DNA from 4 places in the Paenibacillus paludis genome. Region 1 is predicted to be linked to each of the others. Evidence: riboswitches for the same ligand, from Rfam matches in the RefSeq annotation. Region 1 holds a riboswitch; each other region holds the start of a gene.

Region 1 (4,502 bases):
CTCCTGTATTTACAAGCATTAATGGTCAAAGGTGTCCGAGGCCTTCGCCTTACTTTTTAAATGATATTGATTCTCATTATCTCTGTCAACAAAATTATTCGTTCTATAAAAAAAGGTTGCCTCCGCAAGCTACGGAAACAACCTCTGCTAACCATATTTATCTGCCTATTTGTGCAAATGATAGGGCACTGTTGCTACAACTATATCTTTTTGATTCATTAGATAAGAACGAATGAACAGGCTGGTCTGATTATGCAGGATCGCCTGCCACCAATGTTTGGTAATGAACTGTGGAATTAATACGGTAATATGGTCTGTAGTAGCGGTCTTCCACTCTACGGTATCGATAAATTTCACCAGTGGGCGGATAATGCTGCGGTAACGGGAACGAAGCACGATCAGGCGTACACCCGGGTTCCATTCCTCCCATTTTTGCTCCATCTTGTGAATTTCCTCTTCATCAAAACCAACGTAGACTGCCACCACATTATCTGTTAACGACTTCGCATAACTGATCGAATGCAGTACAGCGCGTGTCACACCCGCAACCGGAACAACAACGGTACTTCCTTTAATCAGCGGTTTATCCGTAGCAGGACATATGCGAAGCTGATCAGCTATATTCATATAATGGCGGTGAATGCGGTGGAATACGAACATGACAACCGGCAGGAAGATGAAGGCCATCCACACGCTGGAAAACTTGGTAATGATAAAGATAAGCGTAATCGTCAGGGTAGTCAGCATACCGATTGTATTGACTACAAATTTATTCTGCCAGCCTTTCGGCTTCGTTTTGAACCAGTGCACCATCATGCCAAGCTGCGACAGCGTAAAAGGGATAAATACTCCGACTGCATACAGCGGAATCAGCCCTTCTGTATTTCCGTGGAAAGCAGCTACAAGCACAGCCGACAATACTCCGAGAAAGATAATACCATTAGAGAAGCCCAGGCGGTCTCCCCGGACCATGAAGGCATGAGGCAAATATTTATCTTTGGCGAACATGAACGCAAGCAGCGGAAACGCCGAGTAAGCTGTATTCGCCGCCAGGAACAAGATGACGGCTGTTATCCCTTGGATGAAAAAGTACAAACCGCCCCGGCCAAACGTAGATTCGGCAATTTGCGACACGACGGTGGATTTCTCATTAGGAGTAATCCCATACCAGTATGCCAGCAGCGTAATGCCGGTGAACATCAATCCGAGGATGCCTCCCATCAGCATCAAGGTTTTGGCGGCGTTTTTTTCCGCTGGAGCTTTGAAGTTCGGAATGGCATTCGATACCGCTTCTACCCCGGTCAGTGCCGAACAACCGGAACTGAAGGCTTTGAGTAATAGGAACAGGCTGACATTGGAAACGGCGGAACCGATTTCCGGGATTTCGGCATGAGCGCCGCCTGTAATATATTTGTACACCCCGGCAATGATGAGTACAAAGATAGAGACCACGAACAGATACACCGGGATGGCAATAAATGAAGCGGACTCCGTCACCCCGCGGAGATTGATAATCGTCAAGATCAGAATGACGGAGACTGCAATAAGGACAGTATGATTATGAAGACTCGGAAAGGCCGATGTGATCGCATCCGTTCCCGCTGAAGCACTAACTGCAACCGTAAGAATGTAATCTACCAATAAAGAGCCGCCAGCCAAGAGGCCGGTAGGAACGCCCAGATTGCTTTTTGCCACGATATACGCTCCGCCGCCTTGCGGATAGGCAAAGATGGTCTGGCGATAGGAAAAAATAAGGATGGCCAGCAGGCCCAATACGGCTAATGCAATCGGCAATGAATACCAGATGGCGGTGAAGCCAGCGGCCACCAGTACAATCAGAATTTGCTCCGTTCCGTAGGCCACAGACGAGAGTGCATCGGAAGACAGAACAGCCAGTGCTTTCACCTTGGATAACTTTTCATGATCGAGTTCGTTCGACTTCATCGGACGCCCGATCAATAGTCGTTTTACCTTGCTTACCATTGTAGTAACAGTTCCTCTCTTTGTTGAGTTGAAACGGTAATACCGCGCGCCGTTTTCATTGGCAGGTTTCATAAATGCAGGCACAAAAATAAGCATACGGAAATGATCCGCATGCTTACGCATGCTCATTATCCCACCCTTGCTTACGAGGTTAGCTGGCGGATTCGGGCTGTGGTAGCCCTACGGTTCCGGTCATACTGACCTGCCTCCGATTCACCCCATTGACGTTGCCGTCAAGTTTGGTTCCCCCGTTTTTCCTTGCGGAAAATTCAGCGCATATTCAACTTCTCACAAGGACTAATAATAGTCTACAATAGCTTTTCAGTAAAGCGGTGAAAAAAATGAAAAAAGAATGAAAAAACATCCAAAAAGCTCAAATCCAAGATCGGGGATAAGTGGATCTTTCATTCTCTTTCATTATCCCAGCGTTCCGTGATTTTTGAGTGTTTTGGATGTTAATTGTGACAGAAATTAAGGAAATATTTTTGCTCTAAATTCTGCTTAGCCTTTTCTTATTCTGCTGGCTCTTCTTGGCGCCCGGTCCAGAGCAAAATTGCGATTAGAGCAAAAGCAATCAACGCAAGCAGAGGTACCGTAATGAACCCTAAAAAGTTCAAATAATCCTCATTGCAGGGTACACCAATTTTGCATGGCAAAATTTTACTGAGTGCAGGAATTTTCTGCTCTGCGTAATGGTACAGGGAGATGCTCCCGCCTATCAGACATAAAGGCAGCACATAAGGAATGATGCGTTTATCTCCCCGGTACGTGGCAATTCCGAGCAGAATCAGCTGAGGATACATAAAGATACGCTGGAACCAGCATAGCCTGCAGGGTTCATAATGCAGCACTTCACTAAGATACAAGCTTCCTGCTACTGCAATTACGGAAACAAACCAGGCCAGATACAGGCAGTGGCGTCTGCAGAAGGTAGAGAATTTCATCATTTGGCATCCGCCGAATCAAGGGCGATTTGCACCTGCGAGTCGATGGCTTTGATATCAAAAGCCTTGTCTACCTTGACTCCATTAACAAATACAGTAGGAGTAGAGGTCACTTTGCTGTCTTCGGCCAGCTTCATATCTCTCTGCAGTTCACTTTCATAGGTGCGTTCCTCAATGTCTTTACGCAAGAGGTCAAAATCTATCGGCAGGTTCTCTTTCTGCGCCAGGCTTACCAGGTAATCAGCGGTCGCCCACTCTTCGCTCTCCTCGCCCTGATTAGCATAGATTGCGTCATAATAGGTCCAGAAAGCTTCACTGTTCTGATGATAGACAGACAAAGCTGCTAATGAAGCTGTTTCGGAATCCGGTCCGATAAAGGCCATATTTACGAAGTAAAAGGCCGCTTTGCCCGGAGTTACGTATTTTTCAACAAGCTGAGGTTTGATGGTACCGGTAAAGTCTGAACACGCCGGACATTTATAATCCCCGAATTCGACAATTTTGACTGGAGCATCCTCTTTTCCAAGTCTGTGCATCTCGCTGTAATTAAAGTCAGAGTTCCCTTTTGGAATCAGCATGATTAGAGCGACAAAGATAATGATAACTGCTGCTACTGTGCTGAAGATCAGAATTCTCGTTTTTTGCTTCTGCTTTTCCTGTTCTGCCCTGCGCTTCTCCTGCTTGCTCTGTTGGGGAGCCGCGGCACTGTTTCGTTTGTTTTTGCTCAAAGAGAGTTCCTTTCCGTCCACTCAGGACCCGGGTAATGAAAGTCATATAATTTAAAATTATATAATTAAAGTTCTCTCTTTGGCAAACTTCCATAACAAACTTCAGCTCACACCGCCTTTGTTTTCAACTTACTGTTCGGAGTCTCTCCTTCCTTGCTGAAAAGCTGTTCCTTAGCCTGGTCCATCGGATGCAGGGGGATTCTAAAGATGAATTCCGTCTTTCCATCCTGCGGGGAATCGACCCATATCGTACCGTTCATCAAATCAATCAGCTTCTTGCAGATAGCTAGCCCAAGCCCCGTTCCGGGGTATTTCCGGCTGTGAGAGGCATCCGCCTGTGAGAAGGGCTGAAACAGCAGCGGGAGCTTGTCGGGTGGAATGCCGATGCCTGTATCCTTCACTCTAAACTGCAATTGTTCTGAGTTCCCCCCCGTACGGCACAGTTCCACTACTACGTTAATCTCACCTGTATGGGTGAATTTAACGGAATTTCCAATCAAATTCACAAGAATTTGCCGAATTCGAGCGCTGTCTCCAACTAAATAGTCAGGGATGGCCGGTGCAACCTGGAGTGTGAGATTTAATGCTTTCTCCTTACATACGACCTCGTACAGATTCATACATTCCCTGAGCAGCACTGACAGCTGAAAAGGCTCCCTATGCAGCTGCAGGCCGTCAGCCTCCAAGCGGGAAATATCCAGAATATCACTAATCACATTGAGCAAGGCATGACTGCTTCTATTTTGCAGCTTCAACAGATCCTGGTGCTCCTGATGATGAATCTCGTCAGCGAGCAGCTGATTTATTCCGATGATCCCGTTTAACGGCGTTCTGATTTCATGGCTCA
Region 2 (4,502 bases), on a different contig from region 1:
CTGGCCGTTGCCTTTGTCTATGCCAAGTCCTCGGAGATCTTCCGGCTGCTGGCCGATGCCTGCCAGCTGACCGCCAGGGAGAAGCAGCTGGCCGAAATGCTCTCCCGCGGATTATCTACCAAGGAGCTGGCGGAGTCGCTGCATATTTCTGCGTACACCGTACAGGATCACCTGAAATCGATCTTCTCCAAGACCGGCGTATCCAGCCGGAGAGCGCTCATCAGCAAGCTGTTCTCACAGGGGATGGAATAGCCGGTAAGCACGCTAAACAAACAGTCCCGATGCTGATACAAGGGGACTGTGCTGGCTTTTATAGGAGCTGCGGGATCTGGGAAGTGAAAGCAGGATGGGTCCAGTGCTTCTCGCTGCCGGGAAGATCATCGAACCATTCCGCATCCGGTGGACATTCCAGGATCATAAATTTGCCGTACTCCTGCGCTCTGGACTGATGGTATTTCAGATAGGCCTTGCCGTCTTCAATCGCCAGTATCTCGATTTTGCCGGAGGAGTGGCTCATGGATAGACGGACTCTTTTACCCAGACCTGAGGTTCTGGCCTTGGCTTCCTCAACAATGTTGTAGACACGCTCCAGCGGCAGAACGAACTCGCGGTTGCCGGCAATGGGCCGGTTCACGAAGAAATAATAGGGAGTGACTCCGGCCCAGGACAGCCGGTCGAGCAGTTCTCCGAGTACCGCCGGATCATCGTTGATGCCTTTCAGCACCGGTGTTTGATTAACTACGATTGCCCCGGCATTATGAAGTGCTCTGAATGCTTGTTTGGCTTCGGGCGTAATTTCCCGGGGATGATTAATATGCGCCATGACGTAAATGCGTTTGTCCTCCGATGAATAGGTACGGATTAGTTCCAGCAGTTCTTCGTCCTGATAAATGCGCATGGGATTAAATACGGGAATTTTGGAGCCCAGCCGGATAATCTTCACATGGTCAATGGATCTCAGGCTTTCGATGATGAAGCGCAGCTTGGAGGTAGAGAGAATCAGGCTGTCTCCGCCGGTAAGCAGCACATTATTGATCTCAGGATGATTCCTGATGTATTCCAGCCCAGGAGCCACATCGGTTTGTGCTTCCTTCACATCATTGCGGAACAGGCGCTTGCGGAAGCAGTAGCGGCAGTAAGCTCCACACACCTCGGAGACAATCAGAAGGGCCGTTGTTCTGTATTTGTGCTGACATCCCGGCACTACATAATTCATTCCCTCATCGGATGCATCCCAGCAGCCGTACTCCGCAAGTTCACCTTCACTTGGAATGACGAGCCTGCGGATCGGATCACCCGGGTCATCCCAGTCGATCAGCGACAGATAATAGTCATTGACCCGAAAGGCAAATTTGCCGGTGATCTCCTTCAGCTTTTCTTTTTCCGTTTCAGACAGCATGGCAACCTTGTTGATATCCGTTATGTACCTTACCTTTTGCACTTGCATCTCTCCTTGGTCTCATAGTGTGAGAAGTAAGGGAGCCTTGAGGTCGATAGCCAAACTGCTGCCAGCAGGGTCATTAGAATACAAAAAAGAGACCCTTAGCAAGGGTCTCTGGTTATGAATATACCTAAAAAAGCAGACCCATCCACTACTGACGAGGTTAGCTGACGGACTCGGGTAAGATGGTACCCTACATTCTGTGAATGATTCGCCCCAAAAGACTGGTTCCCCCGCTTTCCTGCCCAAAGGCTGGAAATTAAGCGTAGGTAAAGTATAACCCGGGAAGTTTTGAAAAGTCAAAGCTAAACTTGCCCGCGGCAAGGCATACGGGGCCAAGCCAAATCAGCAGAGTAGAAATTTTTTTTGTTGTGGGATTGCCGGTCGTTTTGAAATGCTTCATACGCAGAGTCCCGGCCGCAAGGCATAGAAACGCGAAATCCTTTGTACAGAAAGGTTTTTTTGTTTTTTTTGGTGCAAACAGGAGCGACCGGGAAAACGCTTTTTTTAGGCTTGTCCCCAGTTTCGTTTTTGTGCAATTGTAACCGCCCTCATATGATGGAAGATAAGCTGCCCCGGTTGACGCGGCCAGAAAACCTTTGTTATGGTTTTTACAGACATACGCCAGCCGGAAGCATTTTTGGAAGCGGATTGCACGCTTTTGTGTGAGCTTAGCTTACCGGACTACTGTGAGGGAGATGGTTGATTTGATCAAAGGGATTATATTTGATTTTGACGGAACGATTATCGACACGGAAACAGCTTGGTACACCGCTTTTAGCGAAGCCTATGGAGAGCATGGGGTAGACCTGTCGCTGGAACAGTATTCTACTTGCATAGGCACCAGCCTTAACAGTTTTAATCCCTACGAATATTTGATGACTGACCTTAAGCTGCCTATCGACCGGATGGCATTCAGAACAGCGGTCCAGCAGAGGCACAGCAAGCTGATGGAGCTCGAACAGATGCGGCCGGGAATTCAGCAATATCTGGATGCTGCCCAGGACGCCGGACTGCGGATTGGCCTTGCTTCCAGCTCCTCTATGGACTGGGTGGAACGGCATTTGGAGCTGCTGGGCATACGCGATTATTTCGAGAGCATCCGCACCTCCGATCATGTGGAGAAGGTGAAGCCTGATCCGGAGTTGTATAACCAGGTCATGTCCTCTCTTGACATTAAACCACATGAGGCAGTCGCTATTGAGGATTCGCCAAACGGCGCAAGAGCTGCGACTGCAGCCGGAATGTTCTGTGTGGTGATCCCGAATGCCATTACCCGTTTTCTTGAATTTGATATGCCGCATCACCAGACCGAAAGCCTAAGTCTTCTTGACTTCGATCACGTGATTTCCCGGAGCTGCTTCGAAATCTCTGATGTGCAGGTATAAATCACTACGGTGTACTAATTTTCTGCGTATAACAACTATGATTCGTGAAATTTTATAGAGTTGAATTTACTAAAGGGGGACACCGATTTGAGAGCCGTACATTTTGGAGCGGGCAATATTGGCCGGGGATTTATCGGTCCAGTGCTGTCAGACTCCGGTTATGAGGTTTGTTTTGTCGGAAGAAATAAGCTGAAAATCGCTCAGCTGCAGGAACGGGGGCGCTATCCCGTTACCCTTGCCAATGATGAGCGGGACCGCTTTATTGTGGAGAATGTAACTGCCCTTCATCTGAATGATCAGAAACAGGTGGCTCAAGCTGTTGCAGAGGCTGAGATCGTGACGACAGCGGTCGGGCTAACAGCGCTGAAAGACATTGCCGGAGCCATCGCGCAGGGTATCGAGAACAGGCTAAACAGCAACCCCTATCCGAAGCCGCTTCATATTATTGCCTGCGAGAATGGCGTGGGAAGCAGCCAAAAGCTTAAAAATCTGGTTTACCGCCATTTAAAGCAGCCTTTAAAGGGGCGTGCAGACCGCTGTGTCGCCTTCCCCGATGTTATGGTGGATCGCATCGTTCCTGTACAGACGCATAAAGATCCGCTGGAAATCGTAGTGGAGCCGTTCAGTGAATGGGTCATTCCCCGCAGCGAGTTAATCGCTGATTATACGGAAATCAAAGGCGTCCATTATGTAGACTCCCTCGATTCCTATCTTGAACGGAAGCTGTTTACGGTGAATACCGGGCATTGCAGCGCAGCGTATTTCGGTTACCTGGAGGGCTGCTCCAGCATTCAGGAGGCGATGTCCGACCCCGGAATTAAAGACCGTGTCCGTGGAGTGCTGCAGGAGACCGGCGCGTTGCTGGTCCATTTATACGGTTTTGATCCTGCGGCGCACGACAGATATATCCATAAGATCATGGACCGGTTCATCAACCCGAACTTCAACGATAAAATATCGCGCGTAGCACGTTCCCCGCTTCGCAAGCTTTCACCAAATGACCGGCTGCTCCGGCCTGCTATGCTTGCCCATGAGCTTGGTCTAGAGACCTCGTATCTGGTGTCGGCCATTACTTCCGCACTTCTCTATGGCGACCCAAATGATCGGGAAGCCGTGCTTCTTCAGGAAGAAATTCGGACTGCCGGTTTAAGCGCAGTGCTTGCCGCCCGGTTAGGGGTTCCAGCCGAACATCCGCTTCACGGCGAAATCCTCAAGACATACCGGAGAGCCTGCTTGAGACATCCTCATATGGCCAGCAGCGGCTTTGAATCCATGGTTCAAATTCTTCGCGGCTAAGCTGTCCAGAAATTCGCATATCAACGGCAGTCCGAGTCATAATGCTTATGCCGGCCTGCCGTTTTAATAAGCAAAGATGGCTTTTACAGCAATCCCGCATGTGAAAAAAGGACGATATCCCGGGGCCATTCGACTGCTGGATATCGTCCTTTTGAGTACGGCGAAGCCGTTTCCGCTTGTGGCAGCAGAGGATTCAGGAAGAGGGCTTGCTGAGTGTAGCAGAGCTAAGCCGATAAATCTGGTCTTCCAGAACCGTACTTGCCTTGCCCAAAAATTGTGTGATGAGTTCAAGCTCTTCTGCCGTATACGAGGAAGCAAGGTTCAGCATTTCCGAGTGAAGCTTGAGGTAGGTGCTGCTTACCTCTTCCTTATTCTCA
Region 3 (4,502 bases), 170 kb from region 1:
TTCCCTTCGCCAGTTCTGCTTCCGCTGTTGCCAGCCCCCGTTTGGTCATTGTGGCCGCCTCTGCTTCCGCCTCAAGAATTTGCCGCTGCTTAGCTGCTTCCGCTCTCATGATCGTAGCCTGGTTCTCCGCCTCAGCAGGCTTGATCACCGTTGCCTCCAGCTCCCTCTGTCTCAGCTCAACTTCGATTTCCCGGACGGTCCGGTTGGCCTCCGCTTCCATCTGCGTGATCTTGACCTGTTCGGTAACCAGCGACTGTTTGATTTTGTTCTGCTGCAATTCGTACGCAAGATCCGCCTGTGCTTTCTTCACTTCAGTCTCCAGCTTAAAGTCCGCCTGCTTAATGTTCAAATCCTTCTCGAACAGAGATTCCTTGGCGCGGGCGGCGGTTCCCGCTTCAATGGTGGCCTGATGCGCATTGGCTTTGGCAATGGCGGATTCCTTCTCCGCCTCGGCTTGTTTGATCTGAATGTCGCGTTCTGCTTCCGCCTTGGCGATGCTGGCATCACGGCGGATGCGCTCAATTTCCGGAACCCCCATATTGTCGATATACCCTTTGTCGTCAGTAATTTTCTTAATGGTGAAGCTGACTACCTCAAGCCCCATCTTGTCGAGGTCTTCCGAGCAGGTCTCCCGCATCTTGCTGTTGATTTCGTCAGGTGTCTTTAGAATGGATTCTACCGTTAATTGTCCGATCAAGCCGCGCAAATGACCTTCCACCGAATGCAGGATAATCGTCTCACGGTCTTCTTCCGGCCTGTCGATAAACTGCTCACTGGCAGTCAGAATAGCGGTAGGATCGCTTTTAATCTTAATCTGGGCTACCGCCTCCAGGTTGAGCTTGATGCCCTGCCGGGAGAACATCGCCTGCGCCGGGATGACATCGAAGCTCATCAGCATCATGGAGATGGTCTTATTGTTCTGGAAGCCGGGAATGACGAACGTCCCGCCGCCCTGAACCACTCTTTTTCCGCCGAGGCCGAATACAATCATCGCCTGATTGGGCGGAACCTTTTTATAAGCGTTCACGATACTGAACAAAGCCAGCAGGATAACAACAACAATTGCCGAGATTAAATAAAGAATAACCATTCGGTTCGACACTCCCCGTTATTTATAATTGTTCGTTTCCCCTCTCGAAGAGGGTGACTACCGCCATTCCTTTATCCACCTTCAAAATAATCACCCTGTCACCCTTGGCGAGCTGCTGGCCGGTTTCTGCCCGCACTCCAATGGAACGCATCGTTCCATGCAGCACATATTTCATCTCTCCCACTGCTCCATCCACTGCAGAAATACTGATGTACCCGAGTTGTCCCGCCTGCTCATAATCCATTTTATTCATGCTACTATCATACCGAGTCATCACCCGGGCCAGCACCGCATATATCAGACAGCCCAGCAGCAAGGCAAGCACGGTGCAGATCAGCACCACTGCTAGCATATTCATTCCGCTGAACCGGGTAAGCACATAACCACTGCCGCCCCAGACCGTGACAAACACCATCAGAGGGAGTATGGGCACAAAGCCCGGACCACCAGCATCGCCACCTCCCATATGCAGATGACCCGCCAGGCCATGCCCATGAAATCCGCCGCTGAGGAGAAGCAGCAATCCAACCCAGAAGCACACGATAAATACAGTAACGATAACAATCCCCCCTTTAAAGCATTTTAGATAGTTGCCTAATGACTCTGATTTACGTTGTTATAAGATTATTAAACTCTTATACAGATCAACTTTCCTTTCTGCATGCTCAGCAAAAAGACCACAGAAGCATCAGGGCTCTCCGTGGTCGGTTAATCGATCATGGCGCTCATCCTCTCTCTTCGAGGCTTACGGGGTTAGCTGACGGATTCGGGCAGCGAGATTGCCCTACCTTGTAAGAAGCGGCTGTTCAGCACGCACAAGGATTCACCCCAAGTGAGCGGCAGCTATCTGAGCAAAAGCCGCATTCACCATTGGTTCCCCCGTTCCCATTATCGGAATTCAGCCATTTGAGAACAGTTATATTACATTCGGTTGTTGATTTGAATCTTACGCCTGTGACCATTTAATGTAAAACGTTGCGGATGGCAAAAGAAGCCCAAAATGCCACCACTTCACGAATGAATGCGCATTCTTTGGTTTTACTCTTAAGCGATTGATGATTTGCTCATTTTTGCTCTACTTCATGTCCCTAGGAAAACAAAACAGAAACCTCTGCTGCTCAACATCATCCGCCGTACTCTTCTGTATCACACGTTAAAGCTCCCGTCAGGAATATTCTGCAAATCATCCGGGAACGTTAAAAGCAAAACTAATCGAAAGTTGAGCGCCTTATAATGACTAACCAAACTCAGACCTCATTTCCTTCTGTAGATCAAAACTCCGATTATATCGAAGCCGCACTATTCTATACAAGTGACCTCAAAAAAAGAAACTTATCCTTTCAGGGAAGGGAAGGAATGGTCTTTTATCTGGAGTCTCTCACTGATACGGAATTGATTGAACGGAACGTGATTGTTCCTTTTAGCCGTAATCAGGACAAAGACCTCTCTAAGCTTTTCACAACACTTAGTTTCAGTTTGGAAACAGAACTAAACCAAGGTATTCAGGGACTTCTTGAAGGAAGCTGTGTTTATTTTTTAGAAGGAATGTCTGAATTCTATGTCCTCAACACTCCTGCCAAATACGAACGAAGCATTAGCGAACCTGAGAATGAAGGGGTTATTCGGGGACCTCATAACGGTTTTATTGAACAGATGAAGGTTAACTTATACCTGATTCGCAAACAAATAGCCTCCCCAAACCTTATTGTCCGCTACTTCACACTTGGGAAATTCGCCCCCAAACAGGTAGGCTTAGTCTATATGGAGAATATCGCCAACCCTGAATTGATAAAGATTGTAGAATCAAGAATAAAGAAAATTTCGCTCGATTGGATAATCTCCACTGGCTTTATTCAGGAATTAACGGAGGATAACTCCTTCTCCATATTTCCGCAACTAATCAATACGGAGCGTCCGGATCATACCTCAGCTTATTTGCTGGACGGATATGTCGCCATACTGCTGGATGGGGACCCCACAGCTCTGATTTTGCCGGCGAGCTTCTTCAGCTTTTATCAGACACCGGATGACTATAACAATCGATGGATGATCGCTTCTCTTGTCCGGTTTATCCGTCTGATCGGCTTTGTAACAGCATTTCAGTTGCCAGCGCTCTACATTGCCACCGTTTCTTTCCACTCCAATGTCCTTCCCTTGCAATTGTTTTTTTCGATTCAAGGTTTATTGACCCGGGTCCCTTTTCCTCCGCTGATTGAAGCGATGCTGCTTGAACTTATATTCGAACTGCTGCGGGAAGCAGGACTTCGTCTGCCCAGCCGTGTAGGTCAAACTATTGGGATTGTTGGGGGGTTGGTCATCGGGGATGCAATTGTTAAGGCGGGATTGGTTTCTTATTCGATGATCATTGTTGTAGCGTTGACTGCCATTGCATCTTTTCTTATCCCTTCCAACGAAATGAGCTCTGCTATCCGGTTTATGCGGTTTCCATTGATGATTGCTGCCTCATTATTCGGATATATTGGGATATCATTTGGGTTAACACTCATTTTCATACATTTGTGCAAGCTAGAATCATTTGGGCAACCCTACCTGAGACCCTTAAGTCCGTTGAAATTTCAAGGCTTGAAAGATACCTTCGTACGCTTTCCAATTTGGTCTATCCGAAAGAGTTCAAGCAACCCAAAAACGGATAAATGATCATTAATTTACACAGTACTTACAGGAGTTGATACGGTGGCTCAAAAAGAAAAAATGATCACAAGGGGACAACTCTTCCTTTTTATTATTCAAGCCCAAATCGGTGTTGGTATTCTGTCTCTTCCTAACAAACTTAACGAAACTGCCAAAGGTGGAGGTGGACTTTCTGTTTTAGTTGCAGGGGTTATTACCCAACTTGTCATCATTCTTCTGTGGGTCCTGCTGAAGAAATTCCCCGGACTTAACCTATTCGGTATTTGCATGAAACTTGCAGGCCCGATTATTGGCAGTCTATTGACTATTCTGTATATTGGTTACTTTATTCTGCTTGGCTCCAATATTATGCTTAGTACCGTTGAGGTGCTCCGGAGATGGATGCTGCAAACTACGCCAAGATGGGCTGTACTAGCTCTTTTTTCTATCATGACTCTCTACCTCGCAAGAGAAAAGCTGACAGTGTTGGCAAGATTTTATACGCTGGCTTCCGTGCTTTTTATTCCTCTATTTTTATTTATCATCTATGGATTAACTCAAGCCCATCTGGAAAATATGTTACCGCTATTGGAAAAAGGCTTCTGGAATATCGTGAAAGGAGCAAAGGAAACAACCATATCTATGTATGGTTTCGAATTAATGCTGATCATCTACCCGCTGTCTGAAGGTACAGATAAACAAAAATTGATAACGGTCAGTCTCTCTAACTTGTTTGTGACCCTGTTCTATTTCTTTGTGGTCTCTACCTGTCTGATGTTCT
Region 4 (4,502 bases), on a different contig from region 1:
CTTCATCCTGGTGCATCCCTTGGACTTTACCGAAGCTGAGGGATGTTTTGTTTAAAGGATATGGGGAGCTGGGCTGTACGGACTTTATGGCTAACTTAGTAAGGGAGGAAACAAATTGCATTTTACGGAGGAAGAGCTGCGTGAGCAGGTAAGTAAGCTGGAGGGCTGGAAGCTGGAGCCGAATATGATGGTGCGCAAATATATGTTTAATGAATATATGAAGGGTATCGCCTTTGTGGATGAGGTGGCCGCGATCTCGGAAGCCTTCGATCATCATCCGCATATTACAATTGATTACAAAACGGTAATTCTGCGCTTGTCCGCAAAAGAAGAGAGCGGGCTTGCCGCGCTAGAGTTCCGCCAGGCGCATGAATTTAACGAAGCTTTCGATAAAACGCGTTAGGCGCAGGAGAAACCGACCTATCATAGGAATGGATATAAAAATGCCCGTGCAAGGATGCTCTGAATATCCTTTGTACGGGCATTCTGTATTTTTAAGGTCAGGTTTATTTCTTCTCTGCAAGCCACATGGCAACATTCGCGATCTCTTCGGGAGCAAGCTTATCCTTGAAAGACGGCATTTGGCCGCGTCCCTTCGTAACAATGGTGTAGATTTCTTCTGCGTTATGCTGGCCGCCTTCCTGCTGCAGACTAGGGCCTAGACCGCCCTGTAGCTGATCACCGTGGCAGGTAATGCAGCTTGCCTGTACAATCGCTTCGGCGCTTGCGGCATCCAGTGTGACTTGCGGCATCGTCGGGTTATTTTCTTCGGCGACCTCTGCTTTGCCGGGTAATGTGAACAAGAGCACTACCGCAAAGGCACAGGCTGCGAAAAACAAACCGCCCATGATCCATTTCTGCATCTTCATCCGTCCCCTCCATGTAAGCTGCTTCCTACATTATATAGGATGGTGAAGCGTTATCATAGCATTTGTGTCAAAAAAGTGGACGATTTCAACACTAAAATTTTCAATTTAATGGAACGTTATGTTGTTTATCATAGACCATGCAATAAAATGGCTTATTTCCGGTTGGAGTAAGGCGTTCATAAGTATCCGTGATCGTGAAGCCGCATTTTTGGTATGTTCGGATCGCCCGCTGGTTCCAGGTCAATACTTCCAAATCAATTTCCCGCTCGGGATAACGCTTCAGCGCGGCCTGAACGATGGCTTCCATGAAAATGTGGCCAAGACCGTGTCCGCAAAGTTCGGGGCGCATTCCAATACCCAGCCTGACGACACCCTCCATCGGAAACAACTGCGCAAAGCCGCAAAGGATGCCTTGCTCGTTGACCACGGAAACATACTGGTCTCTGCGTAGCTCTGGATCGCCAAATTCAATGCCAAGCGCCTCCATTTGGGACCAAGGCATCCATTCGTAAATATTATAAGGCGCTTTGTAATTCCATGCGGCGATATTTTCGGCATGGCTGATCTCCATGGGAACTACATGGAATGTAACGGGGGAGCTAATCATAAGGCCACCGGCCTCCTTTCATGGGGAGCAACAGCACTAGCTATACCTAATTATATCCATAACTGGCCTGATTCGACTCAGAAATTTTCTGAAAGGCGGAAACTTGACAAAGTGGTAAAAATATTTTATAAAATGGAGGAAATTTGGGGGAGATTTATGTTTGGCGGATATTGAGAGGGGTAAGTAATTTTATAGACAAAAAAAAACAGGCCCCCTCCAGATTTCGGCAAAAATCATGGAAGAGTACCCGTTTTACGACAACTTATTGTACGTCATCATTGTCTTGGGAATCAGAAGTAACGGATTGGTAAGCATCTGTACTCATGATCCGTTTGGCGCCAACGTAGCGGTTGACGTAGTAGCTGTCACTCATCGTGCTGATGGTTACACCACGGGAGGATGAAGCATGTGCGAATTTGCCTTCACCGACATAAATGCCGACGTGGGATACACCTTTACCGCTTGTATTATAAAATACAAGATCTCCCGCTCTCAGATCATCCCGGGAAATGGCAGTACCCATTTGGTATTGGGAACCGGATTGGTGTGGCAAATTGATACCGATCTTATCAAAAACGTACATTGTAAATCCGGAGCAATCAAAGCCGTTGGTCGATACACCGCCGGATACGTATTTACTTCCGATGGTCTTGTCGATGACTTTATCCATTTTGGAATCCGCGAAAGCGCTTCCTGCTCCGATGGTAAGCATAATGGAAAAGCTAAGTACTGCTGCTGCTAACTTCTTCTTCAAAAGTGAATACCCCTTCCAAATGCCTACGAGGTTAGCTTAAGGGTTCGGTTGAAGGTCCCCTATGACCCCTCTGTGAATAGGAGGTCAATTCACCCAAAATCGGTTCCCCCGTTTCCCTAATGGTTAGGGAACTCGGCATGACTGTTGATTAGGATTAGCTTGTTAACCAATACATGACAAAACCTTTGTAAAACCCGATTCAATAATTACAAAAATGTTACTAAAAACTCACTGCGATAATTGTAACAAAGACTTCGCCAGTTGGCAATCACTTAAAACATATTAATGCATAATATTTACGCTTTTTAAGAGTTATCTTTGCTAAAAAGGTCTTATATTTACGCGCTGAGTAAGCTTTAACTTAGATTTGTTGGGATTTTTAGTAAAAAGGTGTTTCACAGACCTCAAATACGTGTAAAAGGTAGAATAAGGAAGACAAAAAGGAAAAACCCGGAAATGATTACGGCAATAATCAGTTTCCGGATCTCTATAAGTTACAATTATTTATTGGAGGATGAAATTCCTGAGGGATGTCAATCGTAAGCGATAGCTTTGTAAGCTGTTGTGCTCATTACTCGTTTGGCTCCAACGTAGCGGTTGGCCCAGTAGGATTGACTCATTGAACTGATAGTTACACCACGGGATGAAGAGGATTGGGCGAATTTTCCGTTGCCGACATAAATGCCGACATGGGAGACTCCATTGCCAAGGGTATTGAAGAATACCAGGTCGCCGGAACGGAGGTTATTCCGTGATACGGCGGTTCCAACGCTGAATTGTGCTTTGGAAGTGCGGGGCAAGGTAAGGCCAACATTCTTAAATACATATTTGGTGAATCCAGAACAATCAAAGCCGGCAGTGCTTATGCCTCCGGTTTTATACGTCGTTCCCAGTGTTTTTGTAATAACCGTATCCATTCTGGAGTCGGCGAAAGCGCTCCCTGCTCCAAGCGTGAACACCATCACCAGCCCTAATGCTGCTGCGGTGCATTTCTTCTTAAAATTATGACTTTTCAAAAGATGTACTCCTTCCAAGGCCTGCGAGGTTAGCTTAAGGATTCGGTAGAAGGTTCCCCTATGACCCCTCTAAAGCGAGATCAATTCACCCAAAATATGGTTCCCCCACTTCCCGGTGCCGGGAATTTGGCGTTTTATGCACCGAAACAGTGACGTATCGACAAGGTTAAATGCTTAAAGGCACATTCATTTACTTCAAATTAGTTTCAAAAGATTACAAAGTTGTTACTACTGGTACAGGCATCATTGTACCAGAGGATTTACAGTTTTGCAAATACCCTAAATCACGTTGTAACCAAAAGAAGAGTCCCGCCCTTTATCTGGGGCAGTGACTCTTCTATTATGCCAAGGGACTGGCGTAATTATTGTGGAAATGTTTTGCTGCACCAAAGGTGATACTGCCCCGCTATGCTCCACATTTTGAACAGCGTTGAGGGAAGCGGTGAAAATTGCCGGAACAGCAGTGCGGGCAGGCCTGGACAGAAAAGTGCGGTCACTCCGGAGAGCAGCAGCAGAAGCAGGCCGCCGGCGCCGAACAGTGCAGATATACAGGTGGAAGGGAGGATTACCCTCAGGCCAACCAGCAAGGAAGAGAACATGCCTGTTCCTCCGGTGAAGCCAAACTGCATGTACAGCAGCAGAATGCGGATCAGGTAGAAGTACAGGAGCCAGGCCAGAACATAAGGAACCAGTCTCAGCAGCAGGGTATAATCGAGAATACCGCTGAGGAGAAGCCCGTACATTTTGGGGAGAAGCCAATACAGCGGTGCTGCGGCCAGAAGCCATTCCGCTAGACTGAACAGCAGTACGGGGAGTCCGTAAAGCTTCATTCCGGGAAAAAAGAACATTCCCCGCTCCCCTTTGCGCTCCTGGTGCAGCTCATGCAGCAGCCCTGCACGGATAAAGGGGGAGCATAGCAGCCGTAGCGCTGAGAGGGCCAGCAGCAGCCAGAGCCAGCGCAGCACCCCGGGGTCTGTGCCCAATGCAGTCTGTCCTTCGATATAATACAGCAATCTGCCTATTCCGCTGCCGCCGGCGTGTGTATCGGGATAACGGAGCAGCACCGGGATGAGGGCTGACCTGACGAATCTGTACAGGAAATAGCCCCAAAGCAGCCGATAGATAAAAAGCAGAATCAGAATATAAAATTGCTCTTTCATGCTGTACCAGCCGCGGGTTATCGATCTTTTCACAATCCTTCACCTCACCAGACAAGAGTTCCGAGCAGGGTTTCAAGCAGCTTCGTTGCACTAAGC

What was found. A riboswitch is a leader RNA that binds a small molecule or an ion and turns the genes downstream of it on or off. The one in region 1 is predicted to bind cyclic di-AMP.
Region 2: linked by a shared signal. The riboswitch ahead of ACAN56_RS19080 (KamA family radical SAM protein) and the one ahead of ACAN56_RS01705 (APC family permease) in region 1 are both predicted to bind cyclic di-AMP.
Region 3: linked by a shared signal. The riboswitch ahead of ACAN56_RS01000 (NfeD family membrane protein) and the one ahead of ACAN56_RS01705 (APC family permease) in region 1 are both predicted to bind cyclic di-AMP.
Region 4: linked by a shared signal. The riboswitch ahead of ACAN56_RS34300 (C40 family peptidase) and the one ahead of ACAN56_RS01705 (APC family permease) in region 1 are both predicted to bind cyclic di-AMP.

What each region holds. Positions count from the first base shown of each region.
Region 1 is NZ_JBGJZP010000001.1:404,534-409,035, forward strand. It holds gene ACAN56_RS01705 (APC family permease) at 166-1,983, opposite strand; cyclic di-AMP (ydaO/yuaA leader) riboswitch at 2,109-2,268, opposite strand; gene ACAN56_RS01710 (disulfide oxidoreductase) at 2,496-2,927, opposite strand; gene ACAN56_RS01715 (DsbA family protein) at 2,927-3,655, opposite strand; gene ACAN56_RS01720 (ATP-binding protein) at 3,763-4,502, opposite strand, start outside.
Region 2 is NZ_JBGJZP010000009.1:186,456-190,957, forward strand. It holds gene ACAN56_RS19075 (helix-turn-helix transcriptional regulator) at 1-252, shown strand, start outside; gene ACAN56_RS19080 (KamA family radical SAM protein) at 311-1,447, opposite strand; cyclic di-AMP (ydaO/yuaA leader) riboswitch at 1,579-1,717, opposite strand; gene ACAN56_RS19085 (HAD family hydrolase) at 2,149-2,829, shown strand; gene ACAN56_RS19090 (mannitol-1-phosphate 5-dehydrogenase) at 2,917-4,125, shown strand; gene ACAN56_RS19095 (MarR family winged helix-turn-helix transcriptional regulator) at 4,319-4,502, opposite strand, start outside.
Region 3 is NZ_JBGJZP010000001.1:234,646-239,147, reverse strand. It holds gene ACAN56_RS01005 (flotillin family protein) at 1-1,090, opposite strand, end outside; gene ACAN56_RS01000 (NfeD family membrane protein) at 1,113-1,649, opposite strand; cyclic di-AMP (ydaO/yuaA leader) riboswitch at 1,818-2,004, opposite strand; gene ACAN56_RS00995 (spore germination protein) at 2,324-3,748, shown strand; gene ACAN56_RS00990 (GerAB/ArcD/ProY family transporter) at 3,785-4,502, shown strand, end outside.
Region 4 is NZ_JBGJZP010000035.1:16,688-21,189, forward strand. It holds gene ACAN56_RS34285 (4a-hydroxytetrahydrobiopterin dehydratase) at 116-403, shown strand; gene ACAN56_RS34290 (c-type cytochrome) at 507-863, opposite strand; gene ACAN56_RS34295 (GNAT family N-acetyltransferase) at 970-1,476, opposite strand; gene ACAN56_RS34300 (C40 family peptidase) at 1,739-2,230, opposite strand; cyclic di-AMP (ydaO/yuaA leader) riboswitch at 2,236-2,378, opposite strand; gene ACAN56_RS34305 (C40 family peptidase) at 2,764-3,192, opposite strand; cyclic di-AMP (ydaO/yuaA leader) riboswitch at 3,250-3,388, opposite strand; gene ACAN56_RS34310 (hypothetical protein) at 3,609-4,439, opposite strand; gene ACAN56_RS34315 (M1 family metallopeptidase) at 4,451-4,502, opposite strand, start outside.